Catalinimonas alkaloidigena: one gene and its partner. The protein of the gene in region 1 interacts with the protein of each later gene in a pairwise test. Links are inferred from orthologs where the notes say so. Each region holds a gene or a part of one and is shown on either strand. Other genes may lie near its edges.

What was found.
Region 2: the proteins of BLR44_RS10015 (region 1) and ung interact in binary tests that used the Escherichia coli proteins (3 or more experiments, as listed by UniProt). The link is inferred for Catalinimonas alkaloidigena from one-to-one orthologs.

The regions. Positions count from the first base shown.
Region 1 is NZ_FNFO01000003.1:662,327-665,613, reverse strand. The notes cover bases 159-3,124. They hold BLR44_RS10015 (nucleoside-diphosphate kinase), read right to left. Parts: upstream 1,869-3,124; coding sequence 1,449-1,868; downstream 159-1,448. Other genes in these bases: BLR44_RS10005 (inositol monophosphatase family protein), read left to right, coding at 2,690-3,124; rsmI (16S rRNA (cytidine(1402)-2'-O)-methyltransferase), read left to right, coding at 1,972-2,658; BLR44_RS10020 (lysylphosphatidylglycerol synthase transmembrane domain-containing protein), read left to right, coding at 359-1,429; BLR44_RS10025 (segregation and condensation protein A), read left to right, coding at 159-344. Also shown: more of BLR44_RS10025, read left to right, coding at 1-158; more of BLR44_RS10005, read left to right, coding at 3,125-3,287. UniProt on the Escherichia coli protein: Major role in the synthesis of nucleoside triphosphates other than ATP. The ATP gamma phosphate is transferred to the NDP beta phosphate via a ping-pong mechanism, using a phosphorylated active-site intermediate.
Region 2 is NZ_FNFO01000005.1:109,894-112,963, reverse strand. Bases 187-2,935 are described here. They hold ung (uracil-DNA glycosylase), read left to right. Parts: upstream 187-1,104; coding sequence 1,105-1,767; downstream 1,768-2,935. Other genes in these bases: BLR44_RS14250 (YheT family hydrolase), read right to left, coding at 2,448-2,935; BLR44_RS14255 (DNA-3-methyladenine glycosylase), read right to left, coding at 1,805-2,425; apaG (Co2+/Mg2+ efflux protein ApaG), read right to left, coding at 601-990; BLR44_RS14270 (O-methyltransferase), read right to left, coding at 187-592. In the rest of the region: more of BLR44_RS14270, read right to left, coding at 1-186; more of BLR44_RS14250, read right to left, coding at 2,936-3,070. UniProt on the Escherichia coli protein: Excises uracil residues from the DNA which can arise as a result of misincorporation of dUMP residues by DNA polymerase or due to deamination of cytosine.

The DNA of each region.
Region 1 (3,287 bases):
GGGCACTGCAAGCCATTGATGCTGAGGCCGAATGGCAACATTTAAATTTGTATCAACTGATGCGGGTCTATCACCGCACCATGCGGCGCTACGACGAAAGCCAGCAGCAGAATGTCCATGTGGTAAAACAATACGAGTATACCATTGAGGGACAAAAAACTAAGATTATGGATAAAATCGGACGGCAACCGGTCCTGACGTTTACGCAGCTTCTGGAAGAGTACAAGTCGCGACTGGCCACGGTCTTTAATTTTCTGGCCATCCTGGAGCTGTTGCAGACCGGCCACGTGATGATTCAACTCGAAGCGGGCTACAACAACTTTTTAATTTTGAAAGCGGCCTGATCCCGCTCTCCACCATGGATCAGAATCAGAAGCAACTTCTGGAACGACTCAGTCCCACGCGTATTTTGTTACCGATGTTAATCGGCATCGGCGTGACGATCTACCTTTTTGTCTCCAAATATACCTGGAACGACCTCAGCTTTTTGCTGCGCGCCAACGGAGGCTGGATCTTGGCGTCGTTGGTGGTGCTGGTGATCCGCGACACGGGTTACATCTACCGGATTCGGCACTTGACCGGCAAAGACCTTTCGTGGAACAGCAGTTTTTACAGCATCATGCTGTGGGAGTTTGCCTCGGCAGTTACGCCTTCGGCCGTGGGGGGAACAGCCGTAGCGGTATTTATTCTGATGAAAGAGGGGCTGACGTTCGGGCGTTCGCTGGCCTATGTGATGCTGACGGCCGTGCTCGACAATGCCTTCTTCATTTTTGCTTCTGGACTGGCCCTGGTCTTTCTCCCCACGCAGATCTTCCCCGACATCTCCGAGTTCAGCTTCCAGATCGGGCGTAGCTTTCAGTATTTCTTTCTGATTAGCCTGAGTCTGATTGCTCTTTACACCTTCGTGATGGCCTTTGCGCTGTTTGTGCGGCCGCGCGGCTTCAAGTGGTTTTTGTTGCGCCTTACGGCCTGGCGTCCGTTGCGTCGGTGGCGGCAGGCGGCTTACATCCAGGGAAATGAAATCCTGATTGCCTCGAAGGAACTGAAGGGCAAAGACGTCGGCTACTGGACGAAAGCCATCGGCTCGACGTTGTTCGTCTGGTCGGCGCGGTACCTGATGCTCAACTGTCTTATTGCGGCGTTCACGCCCGTAACTGGTCCCGAGCACGTACTGATTTTCTTCCGTCAGGTCGTGATGTGGGTCATCATGCTGATTTCGGTGACTCCGGGGGCGGCTGGCCTTGCCGAAATCGCCTTCGATGCGTTTTTCAAACAGTTTCTGGGCAACTTCAGCACGGCTGTGGCACTGTTCTGGCGAATGTTCACGTACTATCCTTACCTATTGATTGGTGCTTTGCTCCTGCCCCGCTGGGTGCGGCGCGTCTTCTTCAAAGGCACAAAAAAGCCCTCTTCGGGGAAAGAGGGCTAATCCTAATATCGCGTTTCGTTTAGACGATCTCTGTTTCGGAGAAGAAGAATTTTCCTTCGAGGGCAGCGTTCTCGTCGGAGTCGGAACCGTGCACGGCGTTCGCTTCGATCGATTTCGCAAATTTCTTGCGGATGGTGCCTTCGTCGGCTTTGGCAGGGTCGGTTGCTCCAATCAATTTCCGGAAATCGGCGACAGCATTGTCTTTCTCCAGAATCATGGCGAAGATCGGACCGGACGACATGTAATTGCACAAGTCCTGATAGAACGGGCGCTCTTTGTGGACGCTGTAGAAATCTCCCGCCTGTTCGGCGCTCAGTTTCAGCAGACGCGCCGCTTTAACTTTGAATCCTGCCGCTTCAATCATTTGGATGATCGAACCACTGTGGCCGTCGGCATAGGCGTCGGGCTTGATCATCGTGAAAGTTCTATTTGTGGTCATAGTTCAGTGTAGTTTGAGGCAAAAATAGAGGGATCGAAGAATATAGCTTTCAGATATTTCAATTTTTCGACGCAGGAGGACAGCCGCTGCTTACTTTTGCAACATGCAGGAAGACACGCGCACGCACCTCTATCTGGTTCCTACGCCCATCGGGAATCTGGAAGACATTACCCTGCGTGCCATTCGGATTCTGAAAGAAGTCGATGGTATTTTGGCGGAAGATACCCGCACCACGGGCCATCTGCTGCGCCATCTGGACATCTCGCAATCGGTGCGCAGTTTTCATATCCACAACGAACATCGGACAGTAGCCGCGATTGTGGAACGCCTGAAGGCGGGCGAAGTGCTGGCTCTGGTCTCTGACGCCGGCACGCCCGGCATCTCTGATCCTGGATTTTTGCTGGTGCGGGCCTGTCTGGAAGCAGGCCTGCAAGTCGAGTGCCTGCCGGGGCCCACGGCGCTGATTCCGGCGCTGGTAAAATCGGGCCTGCCCACCGATCGTTTTGCGTTCGAAGGCTTCCTTCCTCACAAAAAAGGCCGAAGTACCCGGCTGAAAGCGTTAGCCGAAGAATCGCGCACGTTGGTATTCTACGAATCCCCGCACCGCGTTTTGCGTACGTTGCAGGAGCTGGCCGACGTGTTGGGCGCAGAGCGACTGGCCGCAGTTTCGCGTGAGCTGACCAAGGTTTACGAAGAAACGCGGCGCGGCACCCTACAGGAACTGCATACGTGGTTCACCCAACATCCGCCGAAAGGCGAATTTGTGCTGGTAGTACAGGGAAAGTTCTGATATACAATCCACTAAAGACTCTAAAAAAAGCATGCAAGTAGACCTCGCGAAGTTGTGTCCTCAGGTAGTTGAGTTGAGCCGGAAAGCCGGTGCCTTCATTCGTAAGGAGCGGCAACGTTTCAATACGGATGCGGTAGAACTGAAAGGAAAAAACGACCTGGTTTCGTACGTAGATAAAGAAAGCGAAATTCTGTTGGTCAAGGGCTTGCGTGAGATCTTGCCGGAGGCAGGCTTTATTACCGAAGAAGGAACGACCGGCGAGAACCCGGAATCGTACGAGCAGCTGGAGGGGTATCATTGGATCATAGACCCGGTCGATGGCACCACCAACTTTGTGCACAGCCTTCCCCCCTATTCCGTGAGCATCGGGTTGACGTGGGGACGCACGCCCGTACTGGGAGTGGTGTACGAAGTAACGGCCGATGAGTGCTTCTATGCCTGGAAAGATGGCGGCGCTTACTGCAATGGCGAACCGATTCGTGTGGCGCCTGTCACCGACCTGGCGCAAAGCCTGATCATTACGGGCTTTCCTTATCGCGTTTTTTCTGACCTAGGTCGCCTGCTGGACATCATCAAGCACTTCACGCTGCATACGCACGGCGTTCGGCGATTGGGTTCCGCGGCGGCCG
Region 2 (3,070 bases), on another replicon or contig:
ACTGACGAAAGTAGCGGAGGGTGGGCTCCCGGCGGTGGTTTGCGTCGAAGTACACGAAATCGACGTGCGGTAGGCGGGCCAGGGCAGGAGCGAGGGTCTCTTCCAGCGGACCTACCACAAGCTGTGCCTGGGTATCGCGTAGCGTTTCACGCGCCAGGGCCGCCGTGGCCGGGCATCCTTCCAGCGTTACGACAGATGCCTGGGGATTCGGTGCCGCCAGATACGCCGTGGTGAGGCCCAAGGACGTGCCGAGCTCGACCAGATAAGCGGGGCGCAGAAATTCTACCAGCCGAAACAGCAGTTGGGCGCGTTGGGGGCGTTGCGCCGACCGGCGAGCCAGTTCCTGCACCGTGCGCTGACGGGAACGTGCGGCACCCGCCCCGAAATCGGTGATCTCCAGCGAGCGGGTGTCGCGCAGCAAACGCTGCCGGTGCTGCTCAATGCCCTCAAACGCATAATACTGCTTGTCGGGCCGCAACACTTCCGTGTACAAATGAAAAACAAACGGCGAATGAATGCTGTGGGCGTCACCGGCGTGCTGTCGGAAACGGGCGTAGCGGTAAAGCGTGCCTAGAACCTGCGAAATGGACAACGGGGACGCTAGTTCAGCCGGTAAGGAGACACCATCGTAAACTCGGGGATCTGCACTTCGAACAGGTGGCCGTCCATGATGCGTTCCATCTCGTAGGTGCCGTACATTTTGCCCAGCCCCGATTTTAGATTACATCCCGATACGTATTCGTGCGTCTGACCGGGTTCCAGCGTTGGTTGCTGGCCCACCACGCCATCCCCTTTCACCTCACGGGCCGTCAGGTTGTGCGCATCGTGAATGAACCAGTGCCGCCGCAGGAGCTTGATGGTGTGGTCGCTACAGTTTTCGATGGTAATCTTGTATGTGAAAACAAAATGAGCTTGTATCGGATTAGAATACTCAGGCTGGTATTCGGTCACAACACTTACCCGGACGCCTTGCGTAGTTTGAGTGACCATAATGTGGAAAGTTTTACGTATACAGCAGGAAACGTCTAAAATTAAAGATAAGTTTTGGGTTGTCAACCCTAACACCTAATAACCGCAAGCTTCCTTACGCTAAAAAAATTACCTATGGATGTAAAAATTGCCCCTTCCTGGAAAGACCATCTGCAACCGGAATTTGAGAAGCCTTACTTCCGCGAACTGGTTTCGTTCGTCAAGCAAGAATACAAAACGACCACCGTGTATCCGCCGGGCAATCTGATTTTCAACGCTTTCGACCATTGTGCCTTCGACGAGGTGAAGGTGGTGATTCTGGGACAAGACCCGTACCATGGCCCCAACCAGGCCAACGGATTGGCCTTCTCGGTCGCCGACGGGGTCACCAAGCCGCCTTCGCTGATCAATATTTTCAAGGAAATTGAGCAGGAGACGGGCAAGCCAGTACCGAAATCGGGTAATCTGGAACGGTGGGCCGACCAAGGTGTCCTTCTGCTGAACGCCACGCTGACGGTGCGCGCACGCCAGGCCGGATCGCATCAGAAAAAGGGCTGGGAGATTTTTACCGATGCGGTGATCAAAACCCTTTCCGAGCAAAAAGAGCACCTGGTGTTTATGCTCTGGGGGGCATATGCACAGAAAAAAGGCGCCGTGATCGACGGGAAAAAGCATCTGGTACTCCAGTCGGCGCACCCGTCGCCCTTTGCCGCCGACCGGGGTTTTTTCGGCAATCGCCATTTTGTCCAGGCCAACGAATACCTGCGTCAGCACGGCAAAGCGGAAATCGATTGGTAGGTCCGTTTGTGCATTGGCCGTTGCGGGCAAAAAAGACCTAACGCGTGCCGCCTTTGGCGGGGCTGACCCAGGGACTATCGCGTACTGAAAAGCGCCACGGCAGGTCGATGTGTTCTTCAGCATAAGGTATACCGACACGAGGTCCGGCTACGATTTGTGCGTCCGGTACCGACGCGTGGCGGTCTTCCAGCCAGACGTCAGGGCTGGTAACCAGATCGGTTCCGAAATGCGCCTTGGAGAGCCCCAATGACTGGGTCATCACGCCCGGGCCGGCCGTCAGGTTGCGTTTCACCTCGGTCATCTGCCGCCGTTGCAGCATCGTCGCTACGCCGTCGGTCGGTTGAAGGGCCCGGATCAGGACCGTGTCGGCCAATCCTTCGCGATTCGTCACAATGTTGAACAAATGATGAATGCGGTAGACGGCGTAGATGTACAGCAACCCACCTTCCCGGTACAGCAACTGCGTGCGCGCATGTCCCTTGGCCAGATGCTTCTGTGTCGCGATGTCGTCGCGGCCATGGTACGCCTCCGTTTCCACAATCCTCCCGCCTGTCAGCTCCCCGCCAAAACGGGTGAAGACGTACTTGCCCAGCAGCTCGCGGGCAAGCTGCACTACATCATCGCGGGTATAAAATGAACGGGGGAGTCGGGGAAACATCGTGTTGTGGTGAAATGGCAGGCTAGGACGTCAGGCCCAATGACTCAACAAACTCCAGCGCGCGTTGTTCAGCCCAGTTAAGACGAAAGCCGTAGCGTGTGAAACCGACGTGGCCGCCGGTCAGCGGCATTTCCAGGTGTAGGAAAGTGTGGTCGCGGGCTTCGGCGACCGGGAAACATTTGCCCGCCAGCATGGGATCGTTTTGCGCATTGACCAACAGCGTCGGCCGCCGGATGCCCGCCAGGTAGTGGACGGCGCTGGCTTCGTGGTAAAACCGTGCGAGGTCCCGATAGCCGTGCAGCGGCCCCATAAACCGCTCGATGAACGAAGGAAAGTCCTGAATCAGGTCCAGGTTACGTATGTTGACCTGGTCAGGAAACTGAAGCGCTTTGCGCACCATTTTCTGTTTGAGCTTCTGCAGAAAGCGGCGGCGGTACAACACGTTGTGGGGGTGGTGCAGGCGCACGATGCTGCTGTACAGGTCGCAAGGAACCGAAAATACCACGGCCCCTTGAACGGCTTCAGGGACGGGAGCTGCAGTCCGACCCAGGTACTTTAGGGTCATGCTGCCGCCCATGCTAAAACCGATCAGCACAAGCTGCCGGTATTTTCCTGGTGCCAATGCGTGCTGCACGACGGCTGCCA